DNA from 3 places in the Halobacillus seohaensis genome. Region 2 is predicted to be linked to each of the others. Evidence: riboswitches for the same ligand, from Rfam matches in the RefSeq annotation. Region 2 holds a riboswitch; each other region holds the start of a gene.
What was found. A riboswitch is a leader RNA that binds a small molecule or an ion and turns the genes downstream of it on or off. The one in region 2 is predicted to bind S-adenosylmethionine.
Positions count from the first base shown of each region.

Region 1: another riboswitch for S-adenosylmethionine. It lies ahead of msrA (peptide-methionine (S)-S-oxide reductase MsrA); the one in region 2 lies ahead of ACFQIC_RS16945 (methionine ABC transporter ATP-binding protein).
Region 3: another riboswitch for S-adenosylmethionine. It lies ahead of ACFQIC_RS15245 (5-methyltetrahydropteroyltriglutamate--homocysteine S-methyltransferase); the one in region 2 lies ahead of ACFQIC_RS16945 (methionine ABC transporter ATP-binding protein).

Region 1 covers NZ_JBHSZV010000020.1:90,875-93,985, reverse strand. Annotated here, with positions in the region: gene ACFQIC_RS08865 (chromate transporter) at 1-260, shown strand, start outside; gene ACFQIC_RS08860 (chromate transporter) at 257-790, shown strand; gene ACFQIC_RS08855 (AIM24 family protein) at 858-1,547, shown strand; SAM riboswitch class I at 1,646-1,770, shown strand; gene msrA (peptide-methionine (S)-S-oxide reductase MsrA) at 1,891-2,364, shown strand; gene ACFQIC_RS08845 (RDD family protein) at 2,488-3,024, opposite strand; gene sppA (signal peptide peptidase SppA) at 3,038-3,111, opposite strand, start outside.
Region 2 covers NZ_JBHSZV010000047.1:144,345-147,455, reverse strand. Annotated here, with positions in the region: gene ACFQIC_RS16955 (energy-coupling factor transporter transmembrane component T family protein) at 1-222, shown strand, start outside; gene ACFQIC_RS16950 (hypothetical protein) at 567-950, opposite strand; SAM riboswitch class I at 1,183-1,301, shown strand; gene ACFQIC_RS16945 (methionine ABC transporter ATP-binding protein) at 1,387-2,415, shown strand; gene ACFQIC_RS16940 (methionine ABC transporter permease) at 2,405-3,067, shown strand; gene ACFQIC_RS16935 (MetQ/NlpA family ABC transporter substrate-binding protein) at 3,084-3,111, shown strand, end outside.
Region 3 covers NZ_JBHSZV010000040.1:10,365-13,475, forward strand. Annotated here, with positions in the region: gene yfkAB (radical SAM/CxCxxxxC motif protein YfkAB) at 1-651, shown strand, start outside; gene ACFQIC_RS15245 (5-methyltetrahydropteroyltriglutamate--homocysteine S-methyltransferase) at 700-1,803, opposite strand; SAM riboswitch class I at 1,925-2,033, opposite strand; gene ACFQIC_RS15250 (DUF4183 domain-containing protein) at 2,331-2,609, shown strand; gene ACFQIC_RS15255 (DUF4183 domain-containing protein) at 2,721-3,111, shown strand, end outside.

The DNA.
Region 1 (3,111 bases), on a different contig from region 2:
CTTGGGTTAATGGAATGACTCAAGCTGTTGTTCCTGTAGTAGGAGTGATGTTAGCTACCTTAACGTATGATTTTCTGAAAAAGTCTAAAGCAAATCTCGGGATATGGATGACCATCATTTTAGGTTTAGCCTCACTACTATTAATTGAGTGGGTGGGTATACACCCCGGAATTGTCATTTTTGCCCTATTACTGTTTGCCTTACTAAGGCCGATGAAGAAGTCTGGTACACAACCTAAAAGTAAGGAGTCTTCCCTATGATTTACTGGAAAATATTCGTAGCATTTTTCATCCCGGGAATTGTTGGTTATGGTGGGGGGCCTGCTTCGATTCCGCTTGTAGAAAATGAGGTGGTTGGCCGATTTGAATGGTTATCTGTGAATGAATTTAGTGAAATGTTAGCGATGGCTAATGCCTTGCCGGGTCCTATTGCTACAAAGATGGCCGGTTTTATTGGTTATGAACAAGCTGGATTACTTGGTGCTTTTATTGGAGTATTTGCGACAGTCGCCCCTTCTCTTATTCTTATGATCGCCTTACTTAGTTTGTTAAATAAGTTTAAAGGATCACCACGTGTGAAAACGATGACAGCGTTGATCCGTCCGTCTATCGCTATTTTGTTAGGTGTAATGGCATATCAATTTTTTCAATCATCCTATGTGTCAGCGGGTATGCTTCAAACTATTTTTCTAATTGTGGCTAGCTTCATTCTTTTGGAAAAAGTGAAGGTACATCCTGCATTCGTAATTGCGGGCTCCCTACTATATGGGGCTGTTTTTCTTGGAAGATAGTTGATTGAAACATTTTGCTCATCCCTTTCGTATATAAATAAATACAAGAATCGAAAGGGGACTTTTTGTGAGCAATTATTCTATTGATGAATTCATAAGACAGACGAAACAAGATGCAACAGAAAATGACTATTTTGAATTAGAAACACCGCGTATATTAGAAGTTAATCTAATGGATCAAGTATGGGCCAAAGCAGGCTCGATGATATCTTATAATGGTGGAATAAAGTTTGAACGCGAAGGGGTACTAGAGCACGGTGTTGGACGAATGTTCAAAAAGGCGTTTTCTGGTGAAGGCAGTTCTCTTATGAAAGCCTCAGGAACCGGTCGATTATACTTAGCGGATCAAGGCAAAAAAATTACCATCTTTGATTTAGACAATGAATCGCTCACAGTGAATGGAAATGATTTATTAGCTTTCGAGCCAGGGATAAACTGGGACATTAAATTAATGAAGAAAGTTGCGGGGATGATGTCGGGGGGATTGTTTAACGTGACGTTGGAAGGCAGTGGAAAGGTAGCTATCACTTCCCACTATGAGCCCCTTACGTTACTTGTTCGTCCAGGGGATTCAATTATAACTGATCCTAACGCTACCGTAGCTTGGTCTGGCCATTTACAGCCGGAATTCCGCACAGATATTAGTTTTAAAACGTTTATTGGCCGTGGTAGCGGAGAGTCGATTCAAATGGAATTCAAAGGTGAAGGATTTGTTATTGTCCAACCATTTGAAGAAGTGTACACATCAGGTAAGTGAACATTATAAATATTTTTTAAAAAAATGAAACATTCATCTTTACTTCGAGTTCAAAACGTTGTACTATATATAATAACTTAAAAATTAATAACGGAAACTTCTTATCCAGAGAGGCGGAGGGACTGGCCCTTTGATGCCCGGCAACCATCGATTCAATCTTTATTGATTGAAAAAGAACGGTGCCAATTCCTGTAGAATGGTTAAACATTCTAAGAGATGAGAGGATCGTACGGAATATTACGACCCCTTTTCTTATACTGGATAAGAAAAGGGGTCTTTGGTTTATAAAAACCGTCAAACTCTCTTAGGAAGAAGTTGCGTTAACAAGAAAGGGAAGATGACAATGGCAACAGCAATTTTTGGAGCAGGATGTTTTTGGGGAGTCGAAGCTTTTTTTGAAAGATTCGAAGGAATTAATCATACAAGAGTTGGATATATCGGGGGACACTTGCCAAACCCTACTTATGAACAGGTGAAAACTGGAGCCACTGGACATGCAGAAGCTATACGTATAGAGTATGACCCTAATATTATAACGTATGGTGGACTTGTGAATATCTTCTTTGAAGCTCATGATCCAACTTCAAGAAACAAACAAGGGATTGATGAAGGTCATCAGTATCGCTCTGCAATTTTTTATCAGGAAGAAACAGAAAAAGCTATCAGCAACGAAAAAATTAATCAGTGGACAAATAAAGGGATATTTAAGCGTCCAATTGTTACAGAAGTTACACCTGCCAGTACTTTTTATGAAGCAGAAGAGTATCATCAAAAATATTCACAAAAGAATGGATCCTTTGCTTGTGGGATCGGTTAATTGAATTAAATTAAATCTTTCCTTTAACGAGGAGAGATTTTTTTGAGTTTATAGGAATAGTGAATGTATGGAAAATGAAAAATCCAGCACCTCTTCTAGTCAAGGTGCTGGATTTCTAAATTTTTAATCCAAGGCCGAGTTAACTTCTCGATTTAACCGTTTCATTTTATCTTTGATTACAGAGGTATCGGCAAATAAATCATGAATACCTTGATGTTTTCTTGTGAAAATAACAACGAGATATGGCAAACCCAAAACAGCCATACTGATGTACCTTCCGATAAGTTCTCTAAAGATAATTTGACTTGTAGAGAGGCTATCACCTTTTAGCGATTCAACAGATAAACCTAAACTCATTTTTCCTAGTGTGGCTCTAAAAAAGAAGGTCATTAAGATGAAGTAGAGAAAGAATACAAGGGATTGAGTTATATTAGCTGCACTTAACAGGTCGATCCAAAGCTTAGCATCCGATAAGTTCGTTAATTGGAGTAATGGTCTTGTGATGATAGAATTCAGGCTCCAAATGACGAGAAGATCAATGATATAAGCAAAGAACCGAGGAATGAAACCCGCATATACGATACGGTGAATTTCATTTAAGTTCGCTGTCACAGCCTTGTTTAAATGGTTCGGCGTTTGTGTTGATTCTACTGTATCCATCTAATCTCCTCCTTTACTCTGAATACATATACATCATTCTAGGACCTTGGCGTTTTTCAATCATTTTATTAACCCATTTAATTTCAC
Region 2 (3,111 bases):
ATCCCCCTTCTTTCCCAAAGTATTAGAAGAGCTTATCGGATTGCAGTGGCAATGGAAGCGAAGCGTTTTTCTAATACTGTAAATCGTACTTACTTCTATCGGTTGGGTTTTTCGAAGTTTGATGTGATTTTTCTGTTCTATCTAATGATCGTAATTTCTTCATCTTATTTTACAGCTATTAGTTACCCGTATTTTCCTATTATGGACGTCCGTTATAATTAAGGCACACCGGTAATATTTTATTGGGATAACCACAGAAAACCAACAAGGTCTTAGTACAACACTCTTAAACCACACTCTACATAGAGTGTGGTTTAAGAGATTCACATTTCGATGCTTGATGATATTTCAAATTCGGTCGTTTAACATAGCTTTAGTTTTAGGAGAGACATTCAGAATTTTAATCTTTATTACGTAACTTACGTAACCTATGTAGAGGACGTAAAAAAAGACGCGCTAGATTTCACAATTTTTTAGATAATCGTGGACCCTGAATACACGTCTCTGAAAACCATACCTTTTTTAAAAACTACTGTATCTGTAGAATCTTACCTTATGACTTAGACTTAAAACCAAGAATCCCATCCATCAAACAGATTTCGACGTCTAGTATTCTCTGCACCAGCAACTCTATCATCTCTTAAACAGCGGTTTACAGCACGGCAAAAATCTTCGCCATCAATATAAGATCTTACTGGAACTTTAAAGTTATTATCGGAAATACCAGCTACGTTGTTGCGATTCCGTCTGTTATTAGAAGTACCAGCAACGCTGTTGCAGTTCCCACTGTTATTAGAAATGCCCGCTATGCTGTTACTGTTTCCTTTGTTATTAGAGACCCCAGCTACGTTGTTACGGTTCCGTCTGTTATTAGAAACCCCAGCGACGCTATTACGGTTCCGTCTATTGTTAGAAATCCTGGCCACGTTGTTGTTTCGATTGCATCCCATATGAACTCAAACTCCTTCCTTATTAAAGTGGTGTTACACTATATCTTATGTAATCTTGATAAAGGTGTTAAGACAACCCCCTAGCTTTCGGGAAAAATGTGCTGATATATATAATGTTTATTTGATTTGTTGGTATGTCCTGGTTCTAATGTGAATTTTTAAAAAATAAATTGACATGAAGTGAATATCTATATTATGATTAATCACATCAAAAAAAACGAATAAGCTTATCTTCTTATCTAGAGAGGTGGAGGGACTGGCCCTTTGAAACCTCGGCAGCGGGACTAATGAATATGTTCATTAGAAACTGTGCCAACTCCAGCAGGTGCATGTGCACTTGAAAGATGAGGAGAGTTGGTTTTCTATTTAGATTCGAAAGCCCCTCTTCTTATTTTTCAAGAAGAGGGGCTTTTTTGTGTAGACAAGGGGGATTAAGATGATTCAGTTCGATGAAGTTTCGAAAATATATCAACATAATGGGAGTGATTTACGAGCAGTTGATCGTGTAAATCTAACCATTAACAAAGGCGAAATTTTTGGGGTGATTGGGTTTAGCGGAGCTGGGAAAAGTACACTCGTTCGACTGGTAAACCTTTTAGAAAGGCCTTCAGAAGGGAGTATATTAGTCGACGGCGAGGATCTGTCACAATTATCAAAGCCAGAACTTAGAAAAGTCCGCAAACGCATTGGGATGATCTTCCAACATTTCAATCTATTAGAGTCAAAAACAGTTCTACATAATGTTGCTTTTCCTCTGATTATTTCAGGAACTCCAAAGAAAAAGGTACAAGCAAGAGTTGATGAGATTTTAGAATTTGTAGGGCTTTCCGATAAAGCACACCAGTATCCTGATGAGTTATCAGGTGGCCAGAAACAAAGAGTGGGCATTGCTCGTGCATTGGCTACTTCACCAGATATATTACTATGTGATGAAGCAACATCGGCACTTGATCCAGAAACAACGAAGTCAATCCTCGAACTGCTAAAAAGAGTTCGTGATGAATATAACCTTACGATATTAATGATTACTCATGAAATGAATGCAGTTCGAGAAGTTTGTGATCGGATTGCTGTCATGGAAAGTGGTTGTGTCATCGAACAAGGATCTATTTTTGACTTGTTCTCTAACCCACAACACTCGACAACTAAAAACTTTGTTAGGTCAGTCATGGAAAATGAACTTCCTCCTTCTATACTTTCAGGAATAGAAGAACGTGGAGGCGGACGACATATTTACCGCCTCACTTTTGTAAAAGAAAAGGCTAGTCAGCCAATCTTTTCCCAAGTTTCTAAAAGGTATCAAGTAGAAGTGAATGTTCTATTTGGGCAAATTACTGAACTTCAAGGAATTCCATTTGGACAGCTAGTTGTTGAATTGCAAGGGGAAGAGAAAGAGATCTTCAGAGCACTAGAATATATTCAACGTTCAGTAACCGTACAGGAGGTGGAAGCAGATGCAGGTTGATCTAGCAGAATTTTGGCCGCGAATCTTACAAGCAACTAATGAAACATTAATTATGGTAGGTATTTCTTTATTCGCTGCGACATTAATAGGGGTTCCACTCGGAATTCTACTAGTCGTTACGCGAAAAGGTGGACTCGTTCAGAATAATGTGGTTTTTAAAGGGATAAGCACAATTATAAATTTTTTCCGTTCAATTCCCTTCATTATATTACTAGTAGCTATTTTGCCACTAACCAGATTTATAGTTGGGTCATCCATAGGGACAGCAGCTGCAGTAGTGCCGTTAGTATTATTTTCAGGTCCTTATATTGCAAGGCTAGTAGAGAGTAGTTTGTTGGAAGTAAAGTCAGGTGTTGTTGAAGCGGCAGAGGCTATGGGAGCTTCTCCGTGGCAAATTATTATACGCGTGTACTTGCCAGAAGCTTTAAGTTCAATCGTGTTAAATTTAACTATTGCAACGATTGGATTAGTCGGTGCATCAGCGATGGCAGGCTTTGTTGGAGGTGGGGGCCTAGGTGATTTAGCCATATCCTATGGTTACCAGCGTTTTGAAACAGATATTATGATCATTACTGTCATTTTACTTGTAATCATTGTACAAGGACTTCAAACACTCGGAAATTTATTATCAAGAAAAATACGAAGACAATAAACAGGGGGATTTTATTATGAAAAAGTTAATCGCAATACTAGGAA
Region 3 (3,111 bases), on a different contig from region 2:
TCTTTTGAAAATAGGGCTAACTACTTTGATCGGATTGTGGAAAATAGTCAACGATTATCAAAAGAAGGTGTAATGGTTTCAGCTGAAACCATGCTCAATAAGCGTACCTTCCCTCATCTACTAGAAATTCACGATCACGTATTAGAGATGGGATGTGCCAGACATGAGATTCACCCTATGTATCCTGTAGATTTCGCGAGTAACCTAGAAACATTGAGTCTTGAAGAAATGCGTGAAGGAATTAATCAATTGGTAGATCACCGTGACCCAAACGTATGGATGTTATTTGGCACCTTACCGTTTTATCCATGTAACTCCGCGCAAGAGGATTTAAACATGCTGAAAAAGCTTGACCAAGCACCTAAAGTCACAGTACGAAATGATCCAGATGGACGTTCTCGCTTAAATGTCAATATCTTCTCAGGAGAGATCATCGTAACAGATTTTGGCGATGAACCTGGATTAGGAAACATACAAGACACCTCTTTACCAGATGCTTATGCACATTGGATGAACTCGAAAACAGCTGCAGCATTGAATTGTCATTGTCCCGCTGCTAAGTGCTTAGGACCTAATCTATTAGTGAAAAACACGTATTATAAAGATGTTGATTTTCAGAAGCAACAAGCAAAAATTAAATTGAACCGATAAATAAAAATGAGCCCTGATCCATTCGATCAGAGCTCATTTTTATTTTATTTAACCCCAAATTTCTTTTGCTACATTAACAACAAATTTCAACTTATCCCACTGTTGTTCTTCCGTCAGCTTATTACCATGGTGTGTGGAAGCAAACCCACATTGAGGACTTAAGCATAATTGGTCAAGTGGGACGTATTTTGATGCTTCCTTAATACGTGCCTTAATCGTTTCCTTGTCTTCTAATTCTCCAGTTTTAGAGGTGATAACACCCAGCACCACTTTAGCTCCGCCATTCGGAATATGTTCTAATGGTTTGAAACTTCCTGATCGCTCATCATCATACTCCAAAAAGAAACCATCCACTTTCTCTTTTGCTAATAACGTTGGTGCTATAAGTTCATAACTTCCTTCAAAGGCCCACGTGGATTGATAGTTACCACGACATAAGTGTGTAGTTACTACTAAATCTTCGGGTTTGTTTTCCAAAACACCGTTTATCACTCGTAATGATAAATCAATTAATACATCTCTTGAATAGTTTCCATCATTAAATGGAATTTGTGGCGAAGACAGCCCAGCAATATATACATCATCCAGCTGCAAATAACGTACGCCTGCATCATAAAATGATTGTATGGCATCTTGATACGCTTGAATAATATCATTCGCATATTCCTCAAGATCCGAGTAAACATTTTCGTTAAATATCCCGGCGTTAAAAAGCTGGTTGGGACTAGGTATGGTCTGTTTCGCAACAGCACGACCGTCTACAATTTTGTTCAAATCAATAAAATCCTTTATGAAAGGATGATCGGGGTTAAAGGATATTTTTCCTGTATTTCGAACATCATACTTTTCCGTCTCTATGCCTTCAAATTTATATCCTTGTTCAGGGACATACCCTTCAATTCCATTTAAGTGCTCCAAAAAGTCTAAGTGAAACCATGTTCGTCTGAATTCGCCATCAGTAACTACATCTAATCCAATTTCAATTTGCTTATCAACAATACGCTGTATTTCCTTTGTTTCCACCTCTCGTAATTCATCAGCCGAAATTTCTCCTTCTTTAAATTCTTTTCTGGCTTTGTGTAGATTGTCTGGTCGAAGTAGACTTCCAACGTGATCTGCTTTAAATGGTGCTTTGGTTAAGGTAATGGACATGTGAATTCCTTCTTTCCTTTTTATGTTTGGTTTTTTATTAAAAAAGACCTTAAATCAAGCAAAAAACCTCTTCTAAATTAAGAAGAGGTTTACGGAACATACCTATGTGTTCTGTTCTCTCTTCTTATCTCCCAAGCATTTAACATGCTTGCTGGAATTAGCACAACTCTTTTACAAAGTTTGTTGCCGAGGCTTCAAAGGGCCAGTCCCTCCACCTCTCTTGATAAGAAAAACAAGTTTTTAATTTTTAACTTTATATGAGCAAGGTTAAATTTTCAATAAATTAAGATTAATCTGATAAATTGTATAATAACAAATTTTGCATTGATATGTCAATTACCTATTGATTTTCTCTATAATATTAATCGAAGCTTATTAGTCTATCTCTTTAGTAAAAATAGAATGCTAAGGTACTAAATAATTAAGCAATGACTCTTCTTAAACTAAAATCGCGTCAATTTTTCTAAGTAAAATGCTTATACAATTTTCGAGTTTTCGCATCTATTATAAAAAGGAGGTGAGATTTAATGGCTATAATTAAACCCTTTCTCGATTCTGAGAGATTCGCTTCAACTATAGGAGATGGAACCATCGCTGTAGATGACCTTACTTTTGTTTTTGCTGATACTACTCCAGACACTGGATTAACAGCCTTCCCAACTTCTTATGTATCCTATAACCTTTATTTAAATGGGATCCCTCAACTAGATGGAGATTCGACTTTCGATGGTACGACTCTAACTATTCTTGATGGAGCCTCCCAAAATGCTGGTGTTCCGGTCATGATAGAATTTACTGTAAACTAAAAATGAATTCTAGTTAAAAAGGCAGCAGAGAATCTCCTACAATTAAAGTAGGAGGTTTTCACCATTCTTTTTTTCAATTAGTTAAAGAAAGGGAACGGGGGTGAGTAAAAAATGGTTTTAAAAGCAGAAACACTTGAATATATAACAATTTCTGACGGAGTTAAAAAGACTTATACAAATCAGGATGAATTAGAGGGATATGGTAGTGTAGGAATCTTAGATCCAGCTTGCGTTTCTTATATAAACCTCTATATAAATGGAATGTTACAACCTTCTACGGTTTATTATGTAGAAGAAGGAGCTCTCGTTTTATTGGTAGAAGATGCTCCCCAAAAAGGTGTACCTCTTATTCTTCAGTTCATTAAAATTTATAACCAAACAAAAACACCTACCATAAATTGTCCCAATGAAGTTGTCATAGAGGTAGAACCTTGGGAAACAGGCGCTTTTGTGAACTACCCAGATCCTACCGTTGCAGATAACTGTTCTGATGTTATTTTTT